4 regions of the Pectobacterium sp. 1950-15 genome follow, and region 4 is predicted to be linked to each of the others. Evidence: predicted binding sites of a transcription regulator. Region 4 holds the regulator's gene; each other region holds the start of a gene.
What was found. The regulator PhoB, encoded in region 4, activates phosphate uptake and scavenging genes when phosphate is short. The targets are predictions, from matches to a motif close to CTGTCATAAAACTGNCNNAT.
Positions count from the first base shown of each region.

Region 1 (4,996 bases), on a different contig from region 4:
ACCGGCTGTTGGAAGTATTCGGCAAATAGCGGAGCGAAAATGAACAGCCCCCACATGCCATAAACAATACTCGGTATGGCCGCCAGCAATTCAATCGCCACGCCAAGCGGGCGCTTCAACCATGCGGGTGCCAGTTCGGTGAGAAATAACGCAATCCCGAAGCTAATCGGGATGGCAATAATCAGTGCGATCAGTGAGGTCACGACGGTACCGTAAATTGGCACCAGTGCACCAAACTGCTCTGCGGGCGCATCCCACTCTTTCGTCCACAAGAAGGCAAAACCGAACTTCTCGATGCTAGGCCAAGACGCCACAATCAGGGAAACAATGATGCCTCCCAAGAGCAGTAGCGTGACCAGCGCCGCCAGTTTTACCAGCGTGCTGAAGAGGATATCGCCATATTTTCCCGGGGCTTTGATAGTTGGCTTGTACTCAGCCATACGTCTCTCTTCTCATTTTTAACTACATATGAAAGGCAGAGAGGTTATGATTACCTCTCCGCCCCGATACGACTTGTTATTCCACTACGTATTTCCCAGAACCTGACAACCTCATCACGCTCTGGTTATCAACACGACGGCTGTCGATGCAATACGTTGTTGATGCAATAATTAGTACAGCGCTTTACCGTTGCTGTCTTTTACCTGGGTTTTCCAAGCAGCACGGATTTGCTCAACCACTTCTTTTGGCAGTGTGGCGTAATCCAGAGCAGTAGCCTGCTCGCCGCCTTTCTTGAACGCCCAGTCGAAGAATTTCAACACTTCAGCGCCCTGCTCAGGTTTATCCTGCTTGGTGTGAACCAGGATGAAGGTGGTTGAAGTGATTGGCCACGCGTCCGCGCCTTTCTGGTTGGTCAGATCCTGAGCAAAAGATTTGCTCCAGTCGATCTCTTTAGCCGCGTTGCTGAAGCTCTGTTCAGTCGGGCTAACTGGCTTGCCATCAGCAGAAATCAGTTTGGTGTAAGCCAGGTTGTTCTGCTTGGCATACGCATATTCTACGTAACCGATAGAACCAGGCAGACGTTGTACGAACGCCGCGATACCATCGTTGCCTTTACCGCCCAGACCGGTTGGCCAGTTCACGGTAGAGCCAGAACCGACTTTCTCTTTCCACTCGGCATTCACTTTCGCCAGATAGCTGGTGAACACGAAAGACGTACCAGAACCGTCAGCACGACGAACAACAGCGATATCCTGATCCGGCAGCTTGGCATTCGGGTTCAGTTTGGTGATCGCTGGGTCGTTCCATTTTTTGATGTTGCCCAGGTAGATATCACCCAGTGTTTTACCATCCAGCGTCAGTTCGCCAGATTTGATACCAGGAACGTTCACTGCCAGTACCACGCCACCGATAACGGTAGGGAACTGGAATAAACCATCCTGTGCTAATTTGTCGTCAGCCAGCGGCGCATCAGAAGCACCGAAATCTACCGTTTTAGCGATAATCTGTTTTACACCGCCAGAAGAACCGATTCCTTGATAGTTAACTTTATTGCCGGTTTCTTTTTGATAAGAGTCAGCCCATTTGGCATAAACAGGCGCAGGGAATGTCGCACCGGCACCGGTGAGGTTAGCAGCAGCAAAAGCAGAGAATGCCGTCAGAGAAAAGGTTGCCGCAACAACACTGGCAAGAGTGGTACGCATCAGTTTCATAATCCCTCCTGTGGGATAATCGACGTGTCGACGTGGAGTCGTTATCAATCAGAGTTATCAAATCAGAGTGTAGTTCGCAGGAGGAAAAATAGGACAATTTGGTGACAGTAAAATGTACGCAATATGACAGTTTTATGACAAAGAGGCCGTGAGCGGGAAAATCCAGGGACAACCAGCCAGAACACGCATTCTGACTGGTAAAGAAGCAAAGTCAGTGAGTCTGGCTATGGCTAAGCAGTTTGTAAATCGTATCAGGCTTATAGCTATCGCCCTGATAATAAATCGCCCAGTCAGTTACCCGTGATATATCAACGGAATACACACCACCTTCCTGCATATCCTCAACGTAGAACGGATGATTGATTAATGTTCCCGTGACGACAGTGTCGTGGATTTTTTCAGGTATAAACCACATGTGCTCACGCTCTTCTCCCTCTTCGCCATGAGGAATGCCAAATTTCACCATAAAGCGCCATTCACTTTCGACAGGCTTAGGTGATTTTTTTAGTAGCTTAGCTAAAAATCCCTGCTTAGCCGGTTCGTCACTCACATGGTAGTTTTTAAACATATTGACGAAATAACGCCAGCGCAGCTGCGCCTTACGCGACATTTCTGCCGTCTCCGCATTCGTACGCCAGAACATGATGGCATTCTGCTCATCAAACCCTTTAAAGAACGTTTGCAGTACCGGGTTTTCTTCGTTGGTACGAAACAGCATACAGGAAGGTTCCTGATGCACATCATCTCGATCGGCGCGATCGCCCAGAAACACGCCTTCCGGCGTCCCTTCCAGATCGTAGCGCATCTCTTCCAGAGGCCGTAGTTGGTCAATCGGCGTGGATTGATTCACATGCCGTAGCCCTTCTTCAAACGGCAACGCCACCAGATATTCATAGCCGCTGTCCGTTTGCCCACACAGAATCGGCTCATTAAAGGCAATTCGCTGATTTTGAATGGCATTATTAACAAAGCTTCTGAATAAATCCGGGATGCCATAATACGAACTCAGCGTCTCTGGAATGACTAATTCCGCTTCCGTCAGGCCGCATCGCGCCAGACCATGCGTGTGAAACCAGAATGTCGTTGGTGGATCGTTCTCGGTGTCGTACACGGCATGAATGGTATACAGCGATTCAATTTCCGGCAGGACATCATCCTCTAGCTGAAAATTCAGCCATTCGCGGGTAAATACGTTACCCGCGGCAGAAAGATCGATCCCCAAGAGCAAATCCGGTACCACAACACTTAATAAACGAAGCTGATGAACGTAGTCTTCCAGCGGATTTGGCCCCAAAAGACACTCAACCATCACTTCCTGCGTTGCCGCATTAGCCTGCGCCAGCAGCTCGGGCGAAATCGGGTCAGTTGAATGTATCGGCGTGATTTTATTCTCAGGATCGCGCTCCGATACCTCAAGATAAAAGGTCAGCTCTCTATCCTGATGACGACAGGTATAAAAGAATCCGCCCTGCCCTTGTTCGGTATAGCTTATTTCACCCTCGGTAAAGAATGACTGCGCCTCTAACAGGCTTTCCAGTAGCGGATAGTTCATCTCTCGTGAGGAAAAAGCCACCATCGTTGAAGGCGCTTTTTCGCCCTTTCCCTCGGCGATATCCAGGTATTGTTGTTTGTTATTCATATTAAGAACGAGTCAGTATTCAATATGGGTAAACCAATATACCGAATAAATTTTAATGAGGAGAGTTAGGTGAGCGTAAAAAGAATGGGGAATAGAAAACGAGCCGTAATATAAAAAAATAAACGAAGGTAAGTAGCGCCAAGGCTATTTACCTTCGTTTTTTTAAAATTATTCTACCGTAACGGATTTCGCCAAGTTACGCGGCTGATCGACATCGGTGCCTTTAATCAGCGCGACGTGATAAGACAGCAACTGCAACGGCACCGTATAGAAGATTGGTGCAATCACTTCTTCGATATGCGGCAGTGGAATAATCTTCATATTCTCGCTGCTGGTGAAACCGGCATCTTCGTCAGCGAAGACATACAGTTCACCACCGCGTGCCCGAACTTCTTCGATGTTGGATTTCAATTTCTCCAACAGTTCGTTGTTCGGCGCCACCACCACAACCGGCATGTCCGCATCGATCAGCGCCAGCGGGCCATGCTTCAGCTCGCCTGCCGCATAGGCTTCCGCGTGGATGTAAGAGATCTCCTTCAGCTTCAGCGCGCCCTCCATTGCGATCGGATACTGATCGCCACGGCCAAGGAACAGCGCATGGTGCTTGTCAGAGAAACCTTCTGCCAGAGACTCGATGAGCTTGTCCTGAGACAGCATCTGCTCAATACGCGCAGGCAGCGCCTGCAAACCATGAACGATGTCATGCTCAATCTGCGCATCCATACCGCGCAAACGGCCAACGCGCGCCACCAGCATCAGCAAAACGGTAAGCTGGGTGGTAAAGGCTTTGGTCGACGCCACGCCAATCTCTACGCCCGCTTTGGTCATCAGCGCCAGATCGGATTCACGCACCAGCGAGGAACCAGCAACGTTACAGATAGCCAGAGACCCCAGATAGCCCAGTTCTTTGGACAAACGCAGCGCCGCCAGCGTATCCGCCGTTTCACCGGACTGAGACAGGGTAATCATCAAGCTATTCTTACGCACCGCAGGCTTGCGATAGCGGAATTCTGAGGCGATTTCTACATCGCACGGAATTCCCGCAAGCGCTTCAAACCAGTAGCGGGAAACCATACCGGAGTTGTAGGACGTCCCGCAGGCGATGATCTGAACATGCTCAACCTTCGCCAGCAGTTCATCCGCTTTCGGGCCTAATTCAGAAAGATTAATTTCACCGTGACTGAAACGCCCTTCGAGGGTGTTCTTGATCGCCATCGGCTGTTCGTAGATCTCTTTCTGCATGTAGTGACGATACGCGCCTTTGTCACCGGCATCGTAATTCACTTTTGATTCGATTTCTTCGCGTGTGGCAAGTTGGCCGGATTTATCAAACACGCGCACGTCACGGCGGGTGATTTCTGCCACGTCGCCTTCTTCCAGGAACATAAAGCGACGCGTCACGGGCAGCAGCGCCAGCTGATCGGAAGCAATGAAGTTCTCACCAACACCACGGCCAATCACCAGCGGGCTACCAGAACGCGCGGCAACCAGTACGCTTGGGTCACGGTTATCCAACACCACCATGCCATAGGCACCGCGCAGCTGTGGGATCACACGCTTAACCACCTCAACCAGCGTTCCACCATTTTGCTTCTGTTCAAAATGAACCAAATGGGCGACCACTTCCGTATCGGTTTCAGAAACAAAACGATAGCCGCGGCCGATCATCAGCTCGCGCAGCGGTTCGTGGTTTTCGATAATGCCG
Region 1 covers NZ_JBBBQR010000013.1:97,391-102,386, forward strand. Annotated here, with positions in the region: gene pstC (phosphate ABC transporter permease PstC) at 1-440, opposite strand, end outside; gene pstS (phosphate ABC transporter substrate-binding protein PstS) at 612-1,652, opposite strand; gene WCT94_RS15250 (DUF4026 domain-containing protein) at 1,864-3,291, opposite strand; gene glmS (glutamine--fructose-6-phosphate transaminase (isomerizing)) at 3,460-4,996, opposite strand, start outside.
Region 1: pstS (phosphate ABC transporter substrate-binding protein PstS) is a predicted target of PhoB. The motif match lies at 1,774-1,793, and genes of this name have one in related genera.

Region 2 (4,996 bases), 210 kb from region 4:
GGCGATAGGCGGTTAACCCCGTAGGCTTAAGGGCTGAATTCTCGACGGCCAGATCGCGAGTGTACAATAACGTGCCGTAGCCCGTACCATCCCCTCCGCCACCATTCTCCGGTGTGATCTTCTGTACATACTTATAAACGTAGGGGGTCGCAATTCCCTTTCGTTTAGCATAGTGATTGTAGATGGTTTCCCAGCACGGACGGTTATTTCCCTGGCTGACGGTGCCAAGTCCTTCCATCAAGCCATGGCGATTACGATAATTTTTCCACGGTACTGAATAATAGGCACCACTTCCGTCTGTCAGGTTGGATTTCGCCACATATTCGGCACCGGCGAGGAAGCGGTTATTGGCATAGCCGTAGATATCATCACCCTGATTCCAGGCCATTTCGCAAAATGCGGCCCCCAGACTCATACCCAACGTTGTGTGTCCCTGATCGCGACCACTTTCCTGCCATTGCCCCAAATAGCCTGGGTGCACATGTGCTACTGCTAACATCCCTGCGCCATTACCCTGACCATATTTATAATAATCAATGGCTTCCTGATAGATGTCAGGGCGGTCACATAGCACACCGATCGCCAAAATGTTGGCAATCGCACATTGATCCCAGTTCGCCCAGTAGTTCGTAATATCAGCACCGTTGTGAACGTCCAAAAAATTACGCGACATCGGGTAGAAAATCGTCAGCATCATGTTTTGGAAACGCTCAAAATCGGTGCGCGCCCAGCCGGAGTAAGTACGCATAATCTCTGCGACGTTAGCGAATTGGTAGCCATAGATACCGGCCGCCAACCAGCGGTCTGCGTTACCCGTGATGGTTTTCAGAGTAGCAGACCAAGCGTTGAGATACCGTAGGGCTTCATCGGCATAAGCCGTATCCTGCGTAATCTTCCAGCGTACCGCCAGACGGTAGGAACGCTGCACATCGATATATAAAATCGGGAAGTTTTGCCCCTCTCCGCCGCGTACGAGATTATCGGTTGCGCGGGGGGTTGCTCCCAACTGTGAATAACCATCCTGTATGAAAGGGGTCCAGGCATTTGTCCAAGGTTGCTCTTTTCTGGCAATGTTATCTCGGATGCGGGAAAAATCCTCTTCGGTATGTAATAGGCCGGGATGGGTGAAGGTACGTTCCTCGGCATAAATTGAAGGGGCAATAGCGCCTGTTGCGACTGCGGCGATGGCTCGGGTGAGGAAACGTCCTTTGAATTGACCTAGCATGCCGCTGAAAGCCGCACCTGCTCCAGCTTGCAAAAAGCGGCGACGCGTTAACGACTCTGGCCTTGCAACGTCTGTGTGTGACTCCGTGGATGTGTTTGAATGATTGTTGTCCATCTGTTGTGATATTTTTTTCATGGTGACTTAACTTCCCTGTCTATATGTATTCAATCATTTTGCCGATGATCAACACCGCGCCGATTTTTCCATAACCTGTCAATGATCAGGCCACGAGAAAAAGGCCAGTGAGATTCCATGGTTGCTCTGTGCTCGTGTTTTTTGGCTGTATTGCCATATCTTATGCCGAAGGTAAGGCTTTCTTTATTGATGTGTCGAGGGAAATCGTGCTGGATGATTTTTGAACTGATTTGTGGGCTGGACGAGAGTAGCTCATTGATTTTTTTTATGAAAAATCAATGAGCATAAAACGTTATTCCTAGCTTTTTTTGGGATTGATTAGTCTTTCGTGCTGCTTTTGGGTGAGGCAGGCACTAAATACTGTCTTGTTAAAAATAAGCTCTTATTGAAGATGCGACTTCAGCGGTTGTGCCAGGTGAATCACCCACAGTTCATTATCGGCTTCTGGCTTCTCTAACGGTTTGATGGCTAGCGTTGTCTCGACGGCTTTGCCGTCCCGCGTCAGTTTACCATCGGCAGTAACCTGATAATCGTCCGCTTTGTCTTTCGCTTTCACCGGGGATTGCAGCGTGGATTGCAGACCAAAGTCGTTGTCGTTGATAACGGCCAGCGTTTGCTGATCGACCAGCGCCAGCCCCTCAACTTTCTCCTGCTGCCAGCCGAGCTTACGCAAGTCCACCAGCTCCTGCTTGTGCGCCAACGTAATGCCGCGTTTTTCCAACTGGGCGAGATCGTCAAATTCTGGCGATTTGCCATCGGCATCGAACGGCGTCAGGTCGCTCGCTTTGCTGAGATCGACCAGATAGATGCGGTTCTGCATCTGTTTGTCTTTATCCGCGCCCTGCTCGACCAGCAGAATGCGCTGATTATCCAGCGCCACGATGTCGCCGATTTTGGCATCTTTCGCTTTCTTATAGCTGCCGATGTTGATGGGGTAGCCCAGCATGCGGCTGGTCTTGGTTTCCGGGTTAAACATCACCAGACGCGTAAACTGGGCTTTGTTTTTGCTTTTGCCGTCGATATCCAGCGTGCTTTGCACGGCCATGACGATCGTGCCGTCTGGCAGGCGGGTCAGGCCTTCAAAACCCCGATTTGGTTGACGCCACTTGATGATATTCGGTAAGCCGCTGGCAACCGAGTGTTCGTTGCCCGCAGGCGTCGGCCCGAATTTTTGCAGGATCTTTCCGCTGGCATCAACGTGGATCAGGAACGGGCCGTATTCGTCACACAGCCAGAAACCGCCGTTGCCATCCGGCGTAATTCCTTCAGTGTCCAGCCCGCGCTGGCTGGTGCTGAGCGGTTGCAGTGCGTCATTCAGCGCTACTTCATTGGTGGTACCGATAACGTCCGCAGGTAGCGGCAGGCCGGTGATACTGCCCTCGGCATCGTGCAACGGGCGTGGATTGATCGCCTCTGCGGCTTTTGTGCTGACCCGAATATCCATCATCAGCGGCGCGTAATCAGGGCTGGCGAAGATCTTGGCTTCTTTCTCGCCGACCAGCGGCGCATCGGCATTCGGGCCGCGATCGGTGACGGTGACGAACATCAGGTCGTCACCCTGTTTGCCGGTGAAATAGAGGCCGGAACCAATGCCGACAGGCAGGCCGTTAGGGAAGTTCTGGGCGAATTTGCCCTGATACGCCACACGTTCGCTGGCTGGGAAGGTGACGACATAGCGTGTCACTTTTTCTCCTGCGGCCTGAACGCTGAACGGCAAAAATCCGGCAACCAGCAGTGCTAAGAACGTGTGTTTCATGGGATTAGCTCTTTGATGTGGGGTGATTGGACAGACGTATTGTCGGAGCATAGATAATCGTCATGTCAGTTTTGTGACCATAGGCTTCATTTTGCAATGAAGCCTATGGTTTTCACGGCATATCCGTCGCTGGCCGGATCGTTATCCCTTTCCGTGAGGTTTCCTGAAAGCGAAAAAGAGCTGTAGCGTGTTGCACAGCACCAGAACGGCGGTGACGATGAACACCCAGCGGAAGCCCATCAGGGCGGACACGCCGGAACCGACCAGCGGCCCCATTACGTTGCCCAGATACATAAATGACTGGTTATAGCCGAAGATCCGGCCTGTCACCTGCTGGCTGCTGTATTTAACCAACAGCGCCTGCACGGTTGGCATCAGTGCGCCATCGGCAAAGCCCAGCAAAAAGCGCAGGATGCCGAGCTGTGTAGGACTTTGTACCATCGCCATGACCAGAAACAGCAGTACGCTGATCGCCAGTGCGGCGATCAGGACGCGATGTGCGCCGATCCGGTCGCCTAAACGGCCAAGTCGCGGGGCGGATAGCAGGGCGGACACGCCGGGAATGGCGGCAATCACGCCGCTGATAAAGGCAATGTTGTCCGTGCCGGGAGTCAGATCGCGGATGAATAGAGTGAGGATGGGGCTGATGGAGCCGTTCGCCATCTGGATCATCATTGTCGTAATGAACAGACAGATGATGAGCGCCGGATACGGCAGGGAAGCAAAGACGGCTTTCCCGCTGAGCCGATTCTCTTTGGTGACCTTAACCACGCTCTCTTTAATCGCGAAAAGCGTAATCAGGAAGCTGGTAAACAGCATAGCGCCGGTGATGAAAAAGACGATGCGTAGCCCGATGTAGTCGGCCATAAAGCCGCCAAATAAGGGGCCGAGAATGACGCCGGCGATCTGCCCGGTCGAGAGCATACCTAGCGCCCAGCCGCTTTTTTCACGTGGAACCTGTGAAGCGATCAGCGCCATCGCATTGGGAATGTACCCGGAGGTCAGCCCCATGAGCGTGCGCAGGATAAACAGGTGCCACACGTTGGTTGCCAGCCCTTGCAACGACATCACGATCGCCATGCCCAACGCGGCGCGCAGCAGCATAAGCTTGCGACCTTTACGGTCGGCGAGACTTCCCCACAGTGGCGCAACGGCAGCGGAGACGAGAAAGGACGAACTGAAGATCAAGCCGGACCACAGGCTCAGTGATTCGTGCGAGTGAACGCCGAGCTGCTCAATGTACAGCGGCAGAAAGGGTAATATCTGGCTCATGGCCAGCCCGGTGAAAAAGCATCCCAGCCAGGCAGAGAAGAGGTTAAGTTTCCAGGTTTCCATGGGGGTCGGAACGAGCCTTCATCAGCGAATAACCAATGGCGAAACCGTGGTGACTGCGCGTGAAGAAAAGTGTGCTAGCTGACAGTGAATAGCGCTCAATTAATAACGGACAGTGACTAAAATTTCGTCTTTCATCATGAGCATAGCATAGCCTGCGGCGTATTGGTCACTGAGGGTAATGATTCGCAACAAAAGAAAATCAGCGTGGGGAGAAGGTGGGCTAGAGGGAAAGTATCGGTGAATTTTATTGTGTGACACGCATCACAAAAAATTAGCTTTTGCTCAACAAGGGTTGTACAATTCATCGCCATAAGGCAGGTCACTGCCAGTAAGACAAGAACAACCCCATCGCGTCATTAGAATAACGAGCTAAGTAAAACCAAGGTGAAAAAAGTGCGTAACTTCTTTAAAAAAATGCTGGCGGCTTACCTGAATACTTATAAAGACGTACCGCCCGGCGCACTGTTCTAAGAATTTGTGCTATGCAGACAGGCCGCCATCATGGCGGCCTGTGTATTTATGGGGATCCGAGAACCAACGTAACG
Region 2 covers NZ_JBBBQR010000001.1:248,118-253,113, reverse strand. Annotated here, with positions in the region: gene WCT94_RS01110 (LamG-like jellyroll fold domain-containing protein) at 1-1,225, opposite strand, end outside; gene WCT94_RS01105 (esterase-like activity of phytase family protein) at 1,743-3,116, opposite strand; gene WCT94_RS01100 (multidrug efflux MFS transporter) at 3,258-4,451, opposite strand; gene azuC (stress response protein AzuC) at 4,836-4,922, shown strand.
Region 2: WCT94_RS01105 (esterase-like activity of phytase family protein) is a predicted target of PhoB. The motif match lies at 3,177-3,196, and genes of this name have one in related genera.

Region 3 (4,996 bases), on a different contig from region 4:
CCTGAATATATTTGACGCCGCGCCGCTGTAAATACATGAACTGCTGCTCGGTTTCTACGCCTTCCGCGACGGATTGAAGATTGATGCGATGGCTCAAATTAATAATCGCATCAAGAATAGGTGCTTCTTCATCCGGTGATGAAATGGCGCTAACGAATCCCTGATCTATTTTTAGGCAATCCAGCGGGAAGTTTTGCAGATAAGAGAGTGAACAGTGTCCGGTGCCAAAGTCATCAATGGCAATCATAAAGCCATCTTCACGCAGCTGATGCAGGCGCTGTATGATTTCAGGACCGTTGCTGATGAGGTTACGTTCTGTCAGTTCCAGCGTAATGCTTAATGAATGAGAGGCGACCTTCTCGGCGAAGCGGTGTACGTCTGAGACAAAATTGGGATGATGCAAGTGCTCGGCTGCAACGTTTAGCCCCAGATGAAACCCCGGTTTTACCTGCCAACTGGCAATATCTGACGCGACCAGATCAAATAAATGCCGGGTGATGGGAATAATCATACTTTCTGCTTCGGCGGCAGAGATAAATATATCGGGCCTGATCCACTTCCCGTTGCTGCGTCGCCAACGCAGCAATGTCTCAACGCCGGTGCAGGTTCGCGCTTCTGCATCATAGATGGGCTGGTAATAGACGGAAAACTCGCCGTTAGCGATGCCCTTACGGATTTCGTCACGGAATAATAATTTACGTTTTTGCCAGTACCACATCGCCGTAGTGAAAAGCAGAGAGAGAATAATCGCCAGTGGCAGAAACGTGAAGAATGCCTGCTTCCAGTTGGTTATTTCTTGAGAAGCGGGGGCAGTGACATTGAGGGTAATCGGGAAGCGATTCGATTTGATTTCAAGCGCAGAGGTAGAAAATAGGCCGGTGCGGGGCGTAATCGCCGGGCCAGTTTGAAGCGGGTGGCCGTTATCCATTTGCAGGATAAGCTGGTAGCCGCGAATTTTGCTTATCGCAATCATGAGGTCGATCAGATTCTGCGCATCGACCATGGCGTAAGCGCCGTAACCCGTAAGAGGCATCTGGACGAAGATCAGCGCCGGGCGTTCTTTCACGTTGTCGGAGCCTGCAATTGACAGGCTCCAGCGTTCAGAATAGCTCTCTGGCAACGGCTGTTGAATGATGCGACTTATTGGCGTCACCGTGTTGCCGAACGTTGAAGAGCAATAGACGTTGGTATTATGGATAACGCCGATAGCACGAAAGTAAGAAAAGACGGAACCAAGACGTCGCAACTCATCGCCGATGACGTCGCAGGGCTGGCCATGAAAGCGCTGGAGGCGATCCACCATATTCCATGCCTGTGTCGAAATATTCTCGGCATGATTCATCGCGATTTGCGCAGTGGATTCCAAATCACGCTTTACCATTAATCTGGATTCAACAAAAGTGAACAGCAATCCAAGCAGCAGCGGCAACATGCCTGCAATCAGTAGCTGTAATAGATTGATGTTATGTTTACTACGTCTGGGGCTCATCCACATCTCCTTTCTGGCAGCAGAGGCCTATATAGAGACGTCCTTTTCTCCGTGTCGATGCATTAAAGGAGATCGCTGAATGGTTATTATAGTGCCTATTTACTAAAAGGCAGCGCCTGCGCGCATGCCCATGCTGAGCTCCATGCCCATTGGAAGTTATAGCCGCCGAGCCAGCCGGTCACATCGACCACTTCGCCGATGAAATACAGCCCCGGTACCGCGTTGGCTTCCAGGGTTTTGGAGGACAGCGCGCGGGTGTCAACGCCGCCGATGGTCACTTCGGCCGTGCGATAGCCTTCCGTGCCGTTTGGCTGTACGCGCCACTGTTGCAGGCTCTGTTCCATCTGCGTTTGCTGTGCGCTGTTGAGCTGTTTCAGTGTGACGTCCGGCAGCTGTCCTAACGCTTGCAGACATTCAACCAGTCGTTTAGGCAGCCACTGCGCCAGCGTGTTTTTCAGACTTTGGTTTGGGTGAGCGGTGCGTTCGTCATTAATGAGCTGGGTGAGATCGCGGTCGGGCAGCAGATTGATGGTGACGAATTCACCCGCTTGCCAGTAGCTGGAGATCTGCAAAATAGCCGGGCCAGAAAGCCCACGGTGCGTAAACAGGATATTTTCACGGAACGTCACGCCGTTTTCTGCGGTGACGACGGTAGGCACAGAAACGCCGGAGAGCGTTTGCAGCTGTTCGAGCAGCGGCTTGTGCAGCGTAAAGGGTACCAGCGCGGCGCGAGTGGGGAGCACGTTGATCCCGAACTGTGCAGCGAGTTGGTAACCGAGCGGTGTCGCGCCCAGACCAGGCATCGACAGGCCGCCGCTGGCAACGACCAGCGATGCGCTCTGGAATGATGTACCGTTGTTTAGCTGGATGGTGAACCGATCGTCTGATTTCTCTACCGAGGTGACTTCACTGCGCAGACGGAGAGTGACGTTAGCCCGTTCACACTCAGTTACCAGCATGTCCACGATTTGCTGTGCGGAATCATCGCAGAATAGCTGACCGAGCGTTTTCTCGTGGTAAGCGATGCGGTGGCTGTTGACCAGACTGATGAAATCCCATTGGGTATAACGCGCCAGTGCCGATTTGCAAAAGTGAGGATTGTGGGACAGGTACGCCGCCGGTTCTGCATACATATTGGTAAAGTTGCAGCGACCGCCGCCGGACATCAATATTTTCCGGCCAGCCTTCTTGCCGTTATCGAGCAGTAGCACACGCAGTCCGCGTTGTCCTGCCTGTGCTGCACAAAACATGCCTGCTGCACCGGCACCGATGATGACAGCGTCAAACTGTTCCACAATGCATTTCTCCGATGAGTGAATCGATCTTCTTGGATGGCCGCAGGCATAAGCTGCGGGGCGGCAAATTGTAGTGTTGGTTTTTGTTCGATACCAGCGTAACAATTTGCGTATTTTAGTAAAAATATATAATTATTTGATTTTTATTGATTAAGTGATTTTTCCGTCGATCCCCATCACATATTAAGTCAAAAAAATGTCATATTTTGCTTTTCCCGACCCCTGCTTGTCGCCGATAATGCGCCGCGTTCATGACCACTAAATGGCCTAACGTTTATGCTACATTTATTTGCCGGACTGGATTACTACACCGGCCTGATGTTGATATTGGCTTTGTTGTTTGTACTCATGTATGAAGCCATTAACGGTTTTCACGATACTGCGAATGCCGTTGCCACTGTTATTTATACCCGCGCTATGCGCGCAGAGTTTGCCGTTGTTATGGCGGGTATCTTTAACTTCTTTGGTGTATTGCTGGGCGGCCTGAGCGTAGCCTATGCGATTGTTCACCTTCTCCCCACGGATTTACTGCTGAACGTGAGTTCGGCGCACGGCTTGGCAATGGTGTTTTCCATGCTGCTGGCCGCCATTATCTGGAATCTGGGTACCTGGTATTTCGGTATTCCTGCCTCCAGTTCTCACACGCTGATCGGTTCTATTATCGGTATTGGTTTGACTAACGCGCTGCTGACGAATACCTCCGTCGTGGATGCGTTGAACGTGCCAAAAATGATCAGCATTTTCCTGTCGCTGTTGCTATCGCCGATTGTGGGGATGGTGGTTGCGGGCCTGATGCTGCTGGTGCTGCGTCGGTTCTGGAACAACAGTAAAAAGCGTAAACGTGTGCACCTGACGCCTGTCGATCGCGAAAAGCAGGACGGCAAACGTAAGCCGCCATTCTGGACGCGTACCGCGCTGATTCTATCGGCGATTGGGGTGAGCTTCTCTCACGGGGCAAACGACGGTCAGAAAGGTATCGGCTTGATTATGCTGGTGCTGATTGGCGTCGCGCCAGCCGGGTTCATTGTCAACATGAACGCCTCTGGCTATGACATCAGTCGTACCCGCGATGCTGTTGTCAATTTGCAGGAATATTACAAGCAGCACGGCGACGCGTTGACGCACGTTATCGATCTGTCTCCGCCTGTGATTCCTGCGCCGGAAAACACGATTCCCGGCAACGGCCAGAAAGAGTTTCACTGTGACAGTTCACGCGTGATGATTGCGATTGAACGTACACAGGGCCTGCTGAATAACCTGAAAAGTTACGACCAGTTGAGTCCTGAAGATCGTAGCAGAGTGCGTCGCTTGCTGATGTGTATCTCGGATACGATGGATCGGGTGATCAAGCTGCCAGAAACGTCGGGTGAAGATACACGCTACCTGAGCAACCTGCGTAAAGACATGCTGCAGACGGTTGAGTATGCGCCTCTCTGGATTATCGTCGCTGTCGCATTGGCGCTGTCTCTGGGCACGATGGTGGGTTGGAAACGCGTGGCTGTGACCATCGGTGAGAAGATTGGTAAGAAAGGCATGACCTACGCACAGGGCGTTTCGGCGCAGGTGACGGCGGCTCTGTCGATTGGCGTTGCCAGCTACACCGGTATGCCGGTTTCCACTACGCACGTATTGTCCTCGGCGGTTGCCGGGACGATGATTGCTGACGGTGGTGGCGTACAGGGCAAAACGATAAGAAGCATTCTGCTGGCCTGGGTGTTGACGCTGCCAATCTCAATGCTGATGTCCGGTACGCTGTACTGGCTGGCGTTGAAGCTGATCTAACTGCGGTCATTCATCACGCATAAAAAAACGTAGGGAACGTTTTTCAACGCCGCTTGCGGCGGCCCGTAGGGGGGACGGACAAGGATGTTCGTCATAAAAAAAGGCGATTCTGTGGGGAATCGCCTTTTTACTTTTTATCGACGTTCATGGTGTTAATACCAGAGAGTGTAAGTACCAATAATTATATAAGTACGATGTTTTAATACCATATCATCATGGCAATCAGGCTGATGACAATGAGGCCACACAGGGCGGTCGTGAGCAGGAATTGTCCCCGCACCCGCTCGCAGCGGCGAATAAACTCAGGGTCGTGATGATCAAGATAGCGTTGTGCGTAGATATAGCCTACCAGCCTGATTTGCTTGCTTGGCTGGCCGTGCGAGGTAAAGAATCCCCCTCCGTCAACATATTGGTAAAGCAGCGGGTCACA
Region 3 covers NZ_JBBBQR010000009.1:179,477-184,472, reverse strand. Annotated here, with positions in the region: gene WCT94_RS12445 (EAL domain-containing protein) at 1-1,489, opposite strand, end outside; gene WCT94_RS12440 (NAD(P)/FAD-dependent oxidoreductase) at 1,585-2,784, opposite strand; gene pitA (inorganic phosphate transporter PitA) at 3,061-4,566, shown strand; gene uspB (universal stress protein UspB) at 4,766-4,996, opposite strand, start outside.
Region 3: pitA (inorganic phosphate transporter PitA) is a predicted target of PhoB. The motif match lies at 2,970-2,989, and genes of this name have one in related genera.

Region 4 (4,996 bases):
CTTTGTTCACATAGATGTAAAGGTAACGGGTGTAGGGATATAAACCGCTGCGGATATTTTCAGTTGAGGGGTAAATGTAGTCGGTCCCTTGTGCAGCTAACGGCAGCATTCTCACGCCGCTAGTGCGAAAGCCCACGCTGGCATAGCCGATGGCATCAGTTGACGCAGCCACCGCCTGTACAACGGATGCCGAACCGGGTAATTCATTGACTTGAGGAAGGAAATCACCCCGGCATAGCGCCTTTTGCTTAAAGAACCCATAGGTTCCCGACGCAGAATTACGCCCATAGCGCAGCAGCGTGCGTTTTTCCCAACTGCCCTGCAGGCCAAGATCGCCCCACTGTTTTATCGGTTGGTGGTTACCGCAGCGCTGCGTAATCGAAAAAATGGCGTCCAACTGCGACAAGTTCAGCCCGGGCAGCGGGTTATCCTGATTGACCAGCACGACCAGCGCATCCATCGCGACCGGCACCGCCAGCGGCGGATAGCCGTAGTGCTGGGCGAACGCTTCTATTTCGCTGGCCTTCATCGCCCTGCTCATCGGCCCAAGCTGCGCGGCACCCGATGCCAGAGACGTCGGCGCAGAGGATGACCCGGCGGCCTGAATCTGTAAATTCACGTTCGGGTAGTGCTGGCTGAAATCCGCCGCCCAAAAAGCCATCAGGTTAGCCAGCGTATCCGACCCCGCGCTGGAGAGGTTGCCTGCCAACATCTGGCGAGGCTGCGCAGCGCAAAACGCGCTGAACAGCAGTAAAAAAGCGCCCGCAATACGAGTGGCGGATGTCATGGGTAGCGTTTTCCGTCAGGCCGAAGGTTTCACCGTATTTTCAGCCAGAGAGGCAGGGACAATCAACCGATTCGGCAACGTAAAGACAAAACGCGAGCCCAGACCATCCTCACTCATGATTTCCAGACGGGAATCATGATGGCTCAGCGCATGCTTAACGATCGCCAGCCCCAGGCCACTGCCGCCCGTCTGGCGTGAACGTGCCTTATCGACCCGATAAAAGCGCTCCGTCAGACGCGGCAAATGCTCGGCCGCAATGCCCGGCCCGTTATCGCTGACCTGAAATTGCGCCCCCTGAGGGATCTTCTGCCAGCAGACTTCGATACGCGTTCCCGCTGGCGTATGGTTGACCGCGTTGTACACCAGATTGGATACCGCGCTGCGCAGCTGTTCTTCATTACCAAACACGCAGAGATTTTCGTTCACACGAAAGACGATCTCATGACGCCCCTGGCTCAGGGTCTGCGCTTCACGCTGCAACACACGCAGCATCAATGGAATATCGACTTTTTCATTCAAATCGATCGCCGTCGCCGCTTCAATGCGGGACAAAGTCAGCAGTTGCTTGACCAACCCGTCCATGCGCCGGGTCTGTTCCTGCATGGTATTCAGCGCTTTTCCGCGCAGCGCCGCATCCAACGTTTCTTCCTGCATCATTTCCAGATAGCCCTGCAACACCGTCAGCGGCGTACGCAGCTCATGGCTCACATTGGCAAAGAAGTTACGTCTGGCACCTTCGAGCTGGTGCATCTGCGTAATATCACGCACGACCATCAATAGTTGCCCTTCGGAATAAGGCATCACGCGGAATTCAACATGGTGAGAATTATTCAACTGCAACGTGAGAGGACGGCTAAAATCTTGCCCTTTCATGTAATTCGTGAATTCGGGGTAACGTAATAAGTTGAGGATATTCTGACCGTTATCCTCCGGCCAGCGGAAATTGAGCAAGTGCTGCGCCAGATGATTACACCAGAAGATGGTTCCTTCTTCGGTGGTGATCACTACAGCATCCGGCAAGGATTCGGCCCCACTACGAAACCGTTTGATCAGAAGTGCCAGTTCACGGCGTCGGCGTCGGTTACGCAGTTGCATCTGGTAAAGCCCGTAAAACAGCGGCTCCCAGCTCCAGCGACCGGGCGGTGGCGTCATGCTGCGATCAACCCACAGCCAATAAGAGAGTTTCAGCTGGTTATAAAAATTCCAGCACAGTAAGCCTAAGACGGCGACCAGCAGAAACCAGGGCAGATAACCAAAAATCAGCCCCAGCAGCAACGCGGGCAAACAAAAAAAAGCCAGCTCCAATGCCAGCCTTTTCCAGGATAAGCGTTCTAGCACGTTAATGTGTCTCCGGTTACGATCACCTCAGTAACGCGTTGAAAAACGGTAGCCCGTTCCCCGAACGGTTTGCACCATTTTGTCATGTCCGCTGGTTTCCAGTGCTTTACGCAGGCGACGAATATGAACGTCGACAGTACGATCCTCAACATAAACGTTAGTGCCCCAAACGTGATTCAGCAACTGTTCCCGGCTATAAACGCGTTCAGGATGCGTCATAAAGAAATGCAGTAGCTTAAATTCCGTCGGCCCCATATCCAACGCGTGCTCTTCGGTCGTCACGCGATGTGAGGAAGGATCGAGGCTCAGGCCACGCATTTCAATGACTTCTTCCACCGCCATCGGTGAAATACGGCGCATCACGGCTTTGATACGCGCCACTAATTCTTTAGGTGAAAACGGCTTGGTAATGTAATCATCCGCACCCACTTCAAGGCCGCGTACGCGGTCTTCTTCTTCACCGCGTGCGGTCAACATCATCACCGGAATATCACGCGTCAGCGCCTCGCGCTTCATATGCTTGATGAATTGCAGGCCCGAACCTCCTGGCAGCATCCAGTCCAATAACACCAGTTCTGGGAACGGCTCCGACAGTTGCGTGACCGCGCTGTCATAATCTTCGGCTTCAACTGGCTGATAACCATTTTGTTCCAGTACAAAGCAGACCATTTCACGAATTGGTGCTTCATCTTCCACGACTAATATGCGTTTTGCCATTGTTAATCCTGTCGTTAATCATCGTCGCTGTTAGCAAGCGAAAGGCATTATGCGTCAGTTTTATGACAGATTTATGAAAAACACACGGCCCTCTCCGCGCGATGTTACAACGCATACACCCGATTTTTCGAGCCGCTTTCCAAACTCCGGATTCCGGCGCGACAGCCGTCATCCCTGCTATATATAATCATGGCATTACGATGACAACACACCCTTCCCTATAATGACAACGTCATCCACCGCCACGCGGCATGAATATCGAGAGAGCACGATGCGCATTATCCACACCGCCGATTGGCATTTAGGACAATATTTTTATACCAAAAGCCGCGCCGCTGAACATCAGGCTTTTCTTCACTGGCTCATCGCTCAGGTGGAGCAGCATCAGGTCGATGCCATTATCGTCGCAGGCGATATTTTTGATAACGGCTCGCCCCCCAGCTATGCCCGGGAAATGTATTATAGCTTCGTGGTAGCACTACAGCGTACCGGCTGCCAGCTCATCGTTCTCGGCGGAAACCATGATTCCGTCGCGATGTTAAACGAATCCCGCGATTTGCTGGCCTGCCTGAACACGCGCGTGATTGCCTGCGCCAGCGACGATCCCGCCCAGCAGGTGCTCCTGTTGGAAAATCGTCAGCAGCAGCCCGGTGCACTGCTCTGCGCCATTCCTTTTTTACGCCCGCGCGATGTATTAACCAGCAAAGCCGGGCAATCTGGAGATGAAAAACAGCTGGCACTGCAGGAAGCGATTACCGCGCACTACCAGCAGTGTTACCAACTGGCTTGCCAAAAGCGCGATGAACTTGGCCTGCCGCTACCCATTATTGCAACCGGCCACCTGACGACAATTGGCGCCACCGCCTCCGAATCCGTGCGCGATATCTATATTGGTACGCTCGATGCTTTCCCGGCTCAGGCTTTTCCCCCTGCAGATTATATTGCGCTCGGCCATATTCACCGTCCGCAGCGCGTGACCCAAAGCGAGCACATTCGCTACAGCGGTTCGCCTATTCCGCTAAGTTTTGACGAACTCAACAGTGAGAAATCCGTTTGTCTGGTCAGTTTTACACCCGACGCGTCGCCGCCCATTCCCCCGCAGATAGATACGTTGCCCATCCCCGTCACCCAACCGATGCAGCTGATTAAAGGCAGTCTGAGTGACATTGAACGACAGCTGTCCGCGTTCCAGCACTATCAGGGTGACAAGCCTGTGTGGCTGGATATCGAAATCAGCACACAGGATTATCTCAGCGACATGCAGAAGCGCATTCAGGCAATGACCGAGAACCTGCCCGTTGAGGTGCTGCTGCTGCGCCGCACGCGTGAACAGAGCCTGCAGGCAATGACGCAGCAGGACAAGGAAACGCTCAACGAGCTCAGCGTGTATGACGTTTTTGAACGTCGTCTGGCAACGGAGACAGACATGGAAGAGAGTCGCCAGCAGCGTGTCCGTACGCTGTTTAATCAGGTTATTGATGAACTGGAAAATAGCGAGCCAGCCAAATGAAAATTCTCAGTCTGCGCTTAAAGAACCTCAACGCGCTGAAAGGCGAATGGAAGATCGACTTCACGCAGGAGCCCTTTTCCAGCAACGGCTTATTTGCCATTACCGGCCCCACTGGCGCGGGAAAAACCACGCTGCTGGATGCCATCTGTCTGGCGCTGTACCACGAAACACCACGACTTGGCCTGCTTTCCGCCAGCCAGAATGACCTGATGACGCGTAATACCGCAGAGTGCCTTGCCGAGGTCGAATTCGAGGTGAAAGGCGTGGGATACCGCGCTTTCTGGAGCCAGCGTCGGGCAAGAAATGCCCCTGACGGCAATTTGCAGTCTCCCAAGGCCGAACTTGCGCTCATTGAAGACGGCAAAATTCTGTGTGAAAAGCTCAATGATAAGAAAGAGATGATCACGCAGCTCACCGGGCTGGATTTCGGCCGCTTCACGCGATCCATGATGCTGTCACAAGGCCAGTTTGCCGCTTTCCTCAATGCGAAAGCAGATGACCGCGCGGAGCTACTGGAAGAGCTGACCGGCACAGATATCTATGGTCTGATATCTGAGCGCGTCTATGACAAGCACAAGCAGGCAAATGTCGCCTTGAATACGCTACAGGCGCGTGCATCCGGCATTCAGCTATTGACCGATGAA
Region 4 covers NZ_JBBBQR010000001.1:37,272-42,267, forward strand. Annotated here, with positions in the region: gene WCT94_RS00180 (PstS family phosphate ABC transporter substrate-binding protein) at 1-787, opposite strand, end outside; gene phoR (phosphate regulon sensor histidine kinase PhoR) at 803-2,125, opposite strand; gene phoB (phosphate response regulator transcription factor PhoB) at 2,153-2,842, opposite strand; gene sbcD (exonuclease subunit SbcD) at 3,114-4,352, shown strand; gene WCT94_RS00200 (AAA family ATPase) at 4,349-4,996, shown strand, end outside.